One region of the Solidesulfovibrio carbinolicus genome, then DNA from elsewhere that is predicted to be linked to it. Evidence: riboswitches for the same ligand, from Rfam matches in the RefSeq annotation. Region 1 holds a riboswitch; the other holds the start of a gene.
The links. A riboswitch is a leader RNA that binds a small molecule or an ion and turns the genes downstream of it on or off. The one in region 1 is predicted to bind cobalamin.
Positions count from the first base shown of each region.

Region 1 (4,237 bases):
GCCTTCGGCGGCGCAGGTCGGGCAGGTCTCGTGTTCGCCGGTCAGGTAGCCGTGGACGTCGCAGATGGAAAACGTCGGCGTCACGGTGACGTAGGGCAGGGCGAAGCCGGACAGCGACCGCTTGACGAGCTTTTTGCAGGCCTCGGCGCTGGTGACGCGTTCGCCGAGGTAGAGGTGGAGCACCGTGCCGCCGGTGTATTTGCGCTGGAGCTCTTCCTGGCGCGAAAGGGCTTCGAAGGGATCGTCGGTGAAGCCCACGGGCAGCTGGGAGGAGTTGGTGTAGTAGGGCTTTTGCGCCGGGCCGGCCTGGAGGATGCGCGGGTAGCGCTTCTTGTCCTCGCGAGCGAAGCGGTAGGTGGTGCCTTCGGCCGGGGTGGCTTCGAGGTTGTAGAGGTGGCCGGTCTGCTCCTGGAACTCGGTCATGCGGGCGCGCACGTGGTCGAGCAGGCGCACGGCCATGGCGTGGCCGGCCTCGGTGGCGATATTCTCGGCATCGTTCGTGAAATTGCGGATCATTTCATTGATGCCGTTGACGCCAATGGTGGAGAAGTGGTTGCGCAGCGAGCCCAGGTAACGCTTGGTGTAGGGGAACAGCCCGGCGTCCATGCGGCGGGTGATCTCCTTGCGCTTGATCTCAAGGGTGGTGCGGGCAATTTCCAGCAGCGCGTCGAGGCGGGCGAGAAGGCCGGCTTCGTCGCCGCGATGGGTGTGGCCCAGGCGGGCGCAGTTGATGGTGACCACGCCGACGGACCCGGTCTGCTCGGCGCTGCCGAAAAGGCCGTTGCCGCGCTTGAGCAGCTCGCGCAGGTCGAGCTGGAGCCGGCAGCACATGGAGCGCACCATGCCCGGGGTGAGGTCGGAATTGAGGAAGTTTTGGAAGTAGGGCAGCCCGTACTTGGCCGTCATCTCGAACAGGATGTCCACATTGGGCGATTCCCAGGGGAAATCCTTGGTGATGTTGTAGGTCGGGATGGGGAAGGTGAACACGCGGCCCTTGGCGTCGCCGGCGGTCATGACCTCGATGTAGGCCCGGTTGATCATGTCCATTTCGGTTTGGAGCTCGCCGTAGGTAAAGGCCATCTCCTCGCCGCCGATGACCGGATGGTCGCCGGCCAGATCCTCGGGGCAGGTCCAGTCGAAGGTGAGGTTGGTAAACGGCGTCTGGGTGCCCCAGCGCGACGGGACATTGAGGTTATAGATCAACTCCTGGATGCACTGGCGCACTTCTTCGTAGCCCAGGTTGTCCTTGCGGATAAACGGGGCCATGTAGGTGTCGAACGAGGAAAAGGCCTGGGCGCCGGCCCATTCGTTTTGCAGCGTGCCGAGGAAATTGACGATCTGGCCCACGGCGCTGGAGAGGTGCTTGGGCGGCTTGGCTTCCACCTTGCCGGGCACGCCGTTAAGGCCTTCGCTTAAAAGCATCCGCAGGGACCAGCCGGCGCAGTAGCCGGACAGCATGTCGAGATCGTGGATATGGAGATCGCCGTCGCGGTGGGCCGCTCCGGCTTCGGGCGGGTAGACGTGGGAGAGCCAGTAGTTGGCCACGACCTTGCCCGAGACGTTCAGGATAAGCCCGCCCAGGGAATAGCCCTGGTTGGCGTTGGCGGCCACGCGCCAGTCCTGGCGGTCGAGATATTCGTTGATGGAAGCGGCCACGTCCACCACGGTCTTCTTGTCTTCGCGAAGGCGGGCGCGCTGTTCGCGGTAGACGGAGTAGGCGCGAAGGGTGCGGAAATGGTTGGCCGAGACGAAAGCCTGCTCGACGATGTCCTGGATGCGTTCGATGTCCGGGATCTGGCCGATGAAGCGGTGGGAGAGGACCTTGACCACCTGGGCGGTCAGCAGCCAGGCCTCGTCCTCGCCGAATTCGCCGGTGGCGGCGCCGGCGCGACGGATGGCGGACAGGATCTTGTCGGCGTCAAAGGTGACGATCTGGCCGTCGCGCTTGCGGATGCGCGAGGGGATGGCGGCCACCACGGGCTGGTCGACGGCGGCGTCGACGGCGTCGTGGCGGTCGGAGGTGGGGGTAAGGGCCAAATTGCCGTGTTCCATCGGCTCGGACATGCGTTTCTCCCTGGGCGGACTGTCGTCGGGCAGGGGAGGGGCGACGGCGGCCGAAAAACGCATGGCGCGAAACGGCAGGCCGGGCAGCCCTCCCGCGAGGCTCCCTGGTTCATGCGCCGGACGGATGCGTCCGGCGGGCGTCGGCAGGTGTTCGGACTTGCGAACGCGTCGGCCCGGTGTGGGCCGGTTTCCTAGTTCCCGCGGCTTCCCGGGCTCTTGCCCAGTGCTTGGTTGCGGGGTTCGTTTTCGCTTACCGCTGCGGGGCAGTTCCGGACTTGCACCGGATTCCCTCTTACGGCTGCCCGCCGCCGCCTGGGGCGGGGCGGACCAACGCCAACGTCGCAGCATATATGCGAGGATGCGGCCAAAGAGTCAATCGAGGCAAAAAACGGCGCGATGTTGGCGGGTTGGGGTGATTATGCACCGGATGCGGCGGTTTGGGCGGGCGGCGCGAGGTCGCTATGGCGTTTATTTTATTGTCTTTTATGAATGGGCGGGCGGACGTGGGGAGGCGGAAAAAATTACAGCCGCAGTTGTTCCGCCTCGGGACAACGGCAAAGCCCGGGACCATGCCGTGGTCCCGGGCTTTGTCGCGTGTCAGCCTAGCCTCTCGGCCAGCCGCCTAATGCAAACAGGTATGCCCGTGGGCCGTGCACAGTTCGTCGCGGTCCTTGAGCATGCCGGCGAGAAACGCCGCCGCCGCTTCGTGGACCGGGCCGGACGCGCCGCGCACCACGGTCATGCCGGACTGGCGCAGCTTGTTGACCGCGCCCTGGCCCATGTTGCCGGCAATGAGCACCGTGACGCCCATGGCGAGCAGGTCGTTGACCAGATTGGACTTGCAGCCGCACTCGGCCGGCGGGGAAAAGGTCTCCTCGGCGACGACGCTCTTGTCCGGGCCGATGGTCAGCACCGTGAAATAGCCGCAGTGGCCGAAATGCTCGTCCACCTGCCCGTCGCGGGAGGGAATGGCGATCTTGGTCATGTTCGTGACTCCTTGAGACTGCCGGCGCGTGGCCGGACAATTTACCCCCGCCTCGTACCGGAATTGGGACGGCCTGGGAAGCCCCGGCCGGGCCGGGCGATGAGCCGGCCTGGACCGGCATGGGCTTGATGGACCGTCTTCGGGTCAGGCCGGGGCGATAACGCGTGACCTCGCGCCGAGGGCGTCAGCGACCAAACGGCCGGCGGCCATGCCGAAAAATAGCCGCCGCGCCTCAGCCATCGCTGCCGAGGCATACGGCGGCGAAACCGCCCAGAGCCTCCAGCTCTCGGGCCGTGGACGCGGCGTCGCGGTGGACCACGCCGCGAACCCCCAGGGTCGCGGCCACTTCCACGAAAAGCGCCCGGTCGTCGATGTAGACCGCGTCAGCCGGGTCGCATTGGGCCACGTCCAGGGCCAGGCGGAAAATGCCGGCGTCGGGCTTGCGCATGCCCACGAAGCACGAGGACACGAAGGCGTCGACAAAACAGCCCAGGCCGAAGGCCCGGATGCGGTACTCGTTGAGTTCGCGGCCCTCGTTGTTGACGACCACGATGCGGATGCCGTGCCGGGCCTTGAGTCCGCGCACATAGGCCAGCATGTCGGACAGGGGCGCGCTGCGCGACAGCATGAAATCCCGGAAGGTCGCCTTGTCAAAGGAACGCGGCGCGTAAAACACCGTGCGGTCGAGATACTCGTCCAGGGAGAGCTTGCCCTCTTCGTAGGCGTCGAAGGTGAGATGGTGGCGTTCGTCGGTTTCGGCGGCGTCCAGGCCGAAGCGCTTGGCTGCCTCGGCCCGGGCCTGCCGGTCCCAGCCGTTGGTGAGCATGACGCCGCCGACGTCGCACAAAAGCGTGGTGATGGGTCGCTTCACGGACATTCCCCCTGGCTTGCGGATGGGGCCGCCGGTTGCGGACCCTCATCCTTTATAGACGCGGCCGGGGAGGCGGCGTCAAGCCACAGGCGGATTGCGGCGGCGAAACAGGCCATGGTCGCGCACGGGGACGGTGCGCCAGTTGCGGGTGATGGCCAGCACACGAAGAAGAAAGGTAAAGGCGATGGTGACAAAGGCCGAGGTCAGCGGCGGCAGGCCGAAGGTCTGGCGCAGGAAGGGGTAGGTCAGACAGCCCAGCAGGGCGGCCAGGCCGTAGAACTGGCCCGGGCGAAACACCATGGGCTCCTCGCGCATGA
Region 1 is NZ_CP026538.1:230,421-234,657, forward strand. It holds gene C3Y92_RS01005 (ribonucleoside triphosphate reductase) at 1-2,064, opposite strand, end outside; cobalamin riboswitch at 2,190-2,411, opposite strand; gene C3Y92_RS01010 (NifB/NifX family molybdenum-iron cluster-binding protein) at 2,687-3,049, opposite strand; gene C3Y92_RS01015 (HAD family hydrolase) at 3,282-3,926, opposite strand; gene C3Y92_RS01020 (trimeric intracellular cation channel family protein) at 3,999-4,237, opposite strand, start outside.

Region 2 (4,237 bases), 1.6 Mb from region 1:
GCGAAGGAACAGCGCCACGCCGGCCAGGCCAAGCAGCAGGCAGGGGAGGAACAGGGCCAGTTCGGCCCGGCCCTTGCCCTGAAAGCCGCCCATGATCCAGAACACGATGCCGGCCACGGATTCTTCGTTAAGCGCCTTGACCAGGGAGAGCAGGGCGGACAGGAAGGTGGCCGCCACGATGCCGGACAAAACCACCGTCTCGCGTCGCAGCCCCCCGGCCAGCCGGGACAGGGCCAGGACCGCGACCAGGGTCGCGCCGCCGCCGGCCAGGGCGCAGGCCGGGGTGACGAGCGTTGAGCCCAGGGCCGCGCCCAGGCCCAGCGTCAGGGACAAGGCCGCGCCAAAAGCCGCGCCGCCCGAGACGCCCAGGGTAAAGGGATCGGCCAGGGGATTTCGCAGCACGCCCTGGAAGGCCGCGCCGGCCACGGCCAGGGCCGCGCCCACGCCATAGGCCAAAAGCGCCCGGGTCAGGCGCAGTTCCATGACCACCGTGGGCAGGGCCGGATCGGCCGGAGCCGGGACGGCCAGGCCGGCCGCCCGGGCCAGCACGGCCAGCACGTCCCCCGGGGCAGCCGGATAGGCCCCGGCCAGACAGGCGGCGCTGAGCGCAGCCAGCCCGGCCAGGACAAGGGGCAGGGTCCGCTTCAGGACCCCGCCCCGGGGGAAGGCGTGTGGCGGCATTATTTCCCGGGCAGGGCGTCGAAGGTTGTCTTGAGGTGTTCGATCCAGATGTCGGCCACGCCGCTATGCTCGGCCGCGCCGGCCAGCACGGCCTTGGTCTCCACGCCGGCGGCGGTGAGCATCGAGGCCAGGGAGTCCTTTTCCTTGCCGGCCATGTCGTTGCGGGCATGGTCGCCGGCCACGGCAAAAAGCGGAATGAGCCAGGCTTTCTTGACGCCCTTGGCCTGGAGTTCGGCCACGGCGTCGTCAAAGGAGGGCGTGCCTTCCACGGTGGCGACAAAGGCGTTTTTATCCAGCCGCCACAGGCTGTACTGCAGGGCCGGATAGGCCATGTTGGCGGGATGCTCGGTGCCGTGGCCGACGAAGATGACGGCTTCTCCGGGCTTGCGGTCCTTGGGCGCGGCTTCAAGCAGCGCGGCGGCGGCCTTGGCGAAATCCTCGGCCTCAAACAACAGCGGCGCGGTCACCTCGACCCGGGACAGACCCTTGGGCATGCGCGAGAACGCGGCGGCCGTGCGCACGAGGTCGTGGTATTCGTGCCCGGGGACGGTTTGCAGGGAAAAAAGGGCCACGTCGGTGACGCCCTGATCGGGCAGGGCGGCCAGGGCCTCGGCCGGGGAGGGCACGCGTTTGCCTTCCTTGGCCAGTTTGGCCCGGATCATGGCGGCGGTGTAGCACAGGGTCACGGGCACGCCGGGATAGGCGGCCTTGACCCGGGCCACCATCTTTTCGATGGCCGGGGCGGCCTCGGGCACGGTGGTGCCAAAGGCGGCCACGACAATGGCTTTTTTCGGTTCCTTCTTGGCGTCGTGGCCGGCGGCGGCCGGGGCGGCCAGGGCCAGGACCAGGGACAGGGACAGGACCAAGCGCGCCAGATGCGTAAGACGGGTCAGACGAATCATGCCAGGTAACCTCCACGGAAATGGAGGGCTCTTGAGGAAAGCGGACGGGAGACGAAAAAGCGCCCGAAGCCGCGTCCCGGCCGGCAAAAGCCCTCGTTGCCGGCGGGATGTGCCAGAACCCGGGCAGGTCTTCCGGCTTGTTCCATCGGCCCCGGCCTTCCCGGGAAGTGCTTCCCAGTGGCGCGCGTGGAGGCCGACCTTTGCGTGGAACTGACGGCGGCGGGACCGCTCCCGATTTGAACGGGATTCCCTATTAAGCCCGTGAGGGCACCCAGGTCGATTTCCGGGGAGGTAGCCGGGGGGCGGCCGCCTGTCAAGGCGCGGGATGGGGCTTGATGAAACCGCGCTTAAGCAAAACGTCGTAATCGGCTTTTTTGGTGAAAAGCGTGGGAATCTTGAGGGTTTCGAGGTTTTGCATGAGGATCTGGACGGTCCCCTTGTTGGCCTTGGGGTTCATGACCACGATGGCCACGTCCTTGGCCATGGCCAGCCGTTCGGCCACGTCCCAGGCGGCGGTTTCGGCCGGGCCGCCGTTGACCTTGTAGGCATCCACGCCGACCTCGATGACGGCGGCCTGGGCTGGCCCGGGCGAGCAGGCCAGGCAGGTAAGCGCCAGGGCGAGGCTACCGCCCAAAAGGCGGGCATGTCTGGACAGGCTGGTCATTTGGGAGTAAGGATTTTTTTCACAAAAACATTTCTGGGGGTTCGCCGTGAAATTTGATTTCGCCGGGCTTATCGTGCTGTTCGGGTTTGCGACCATCTTTATTTCCCTGCTGCTGATCAAGTCCCAGCAGGCCAACAAGCCCAAGGATCAGGACTGGTAGAGCGGCCATTGGCCGGGCTTTTTTGAAGCGGCGGGCGGCGTTGGCCGACCGCCGCTTTGTATTTGCCGGCCGGCCGGGTCTATTTAAGCGAACCTATCTTGCCGAATTTGTTGGATTCCGCCCGGTAAAAGACGTTTTCGATGACCTTGTCGTTGCCGACGTCCTTATAGTCGATGCGCACGGGCGAGCCGTCTTCTTTGACCTTGCGGAAGAAGTCGGCGATGTTTTTGAATTTGTCCGAGCGCAGCCCGGGATCGACGACAAAGAACCCCTGGCTGGTGACGATGGTCAGGACGTTTTTCGTTTCCTGCACTTCCTCGACCAGGGCCGTGGTCTTCTTGTACTTCACCGCCAGGCTGTCCTCGGTGATGAAGTCCATGACGTAGTAGGCGGCGACGATAAAGAGCAGAAAGGAAACGAGCAGGAGCACTTTTCCTTTGTTGACGGCAAAGTCGCCGATGAGTTGCCGCAGGCGATCCAGTTTTGTCTTGTCGATCATAGCGCCTCGTTGCGCCGGCGGGCCGGGTGGGCCGCCGCCGGGCGGGTGGTCGCCCAGGGCTATACCATCGTTGCGCCGTGGAAAAAAGGGGGGGATTTGGGGGCGCGCCGGCCGGACCGGCGCGCTCTCCCGTGAGTTCGAGCCGGCAGGCCGGGCGTTGGCCACGGATGGCCTACGTTGCATCCTCAAAAAAGCGTCAGCGGTGTTTGGGGAACAACCTCACGAAAAAGAATCATTTTTCGAAAGTTTCAGCATGTTTTTCAAGGGACGCGCCGCCCGACGCCACGACGCGGCGGCAGCCTCGCGGATCAGGATGGACGCAAAGCTGCCGCCGGTTGGTCTTCAGACTGGAGCCTAGGCTTCGATTTTCGTGCCGAGCAGGTCCAGGAACTGGCGCATCCACTGGGGATGGGCCGGCCAGGCCGGGCCGGTGACGATGTTGCCGCTGGTCACGGCGTTGGTGAAGGTTTCGTTGGGGCCAACGTAGGTGGCCCCGGCCCGTTCGATGTCGGGCTGCACCGCCGGGTAGGCCATGCACTGGCAGCCGGCGATGACGTCGGCCGTGACCAGCACCTGCTGGCCGTGGCACACGGCGGCGATGGGCTTTTTGGTCGCCCCGAAATGTTTGACGATCTCGATGACCCGGGGATTTAACCGGATGTATTCCGGGGCGCGGCCGCCGGGCACCACCAGGGCGTCGAAGGCGGCCGGGTCCACGGCGTCGAAGTCGAAATTGAGCGCAAAGTTGTGGCCGGGCTTTTCGCTGTAGGTCTGGTCGCCCTCGAAATCGTGCACGGCGGTGCGCACGGTCTCGCCGGCCTTCTTGCCCGGGCACACGGCCTTGACGTCGTGGCCGACCATGAGCAGCATCTGGAAGGGGACCATCACTTCATAGTCCTCGACATAGTCGCCGACGAGCATGAGAATTTTCTTGACCGCCATGGGGTACTCCTTGTCTGTGGGGTTTCGCCGCCTGGCGCGGCGTTTGGCTGACCTTACTTGGCGCAGTTGCAGCGGTAGAACTTGCGGTTGCAATAATCCATGCACCGGTCCTTCTCGCCCTGGATTATGGCCAGACAGGCCGGATCGGCTCCGGTTTCCAGGGAGGCCGCCCGGTCCTTGCAGGCAGCGTAGCAGCCTTCCATGTTCTCGTAATAGTCCGTGACCACGGCCTGGTAGACTTGGCAGACCTTGGCCGAGCAAGCGGCGTCGGCCCCGGCCGCGCCCTGGGCGCAACCGGCGGCGAATTCCTGGGGCGTCATGATGGGCTGGACCTGGGAACAACCGGCCAGGGCCAGTCCGGCGAAAAGGCACAGGGCGATGCTGCGGCG
Region 2 is NZ_CP026538.1:3,139,911-3,144,147, reverse strand. It holds gene C3Y92_RS14040 (FecCD family ABC transporter permease) at 1-681, opposite strand, end outside; gene C3Y92_RS14035 (sirohydrochlorin cobaltochelatase) at 681-1,583, opposite strand; cobalamin riboswitch at 1,689-1,873, opposite strand; gene C3Y92_RS14030 (hypothetical protein) at 1,897-2,217, opposite strand; gene C3Y92_RS14025 (hypothetical protein) at 2,487-2,906, opposite strand; gene C3Y92_RS14020 (DJ-1/PfpI family protein) at 3,261-3,848, opposite strand; gene C3Y92_RS14015 (hypothetical protein) at 3,902-4,237, opposite strand, start outside.
Region 2: it holds a riboswitch for cobalamin, as region 1 does, so the genes downstream of both, C3Y92_RS14035 (sirohydrochlorin cobaltochelatase) here and C3Y92_RS01005 (ribonucleoside triphosphate reductase) in region 1, are expected to answer to the same signal.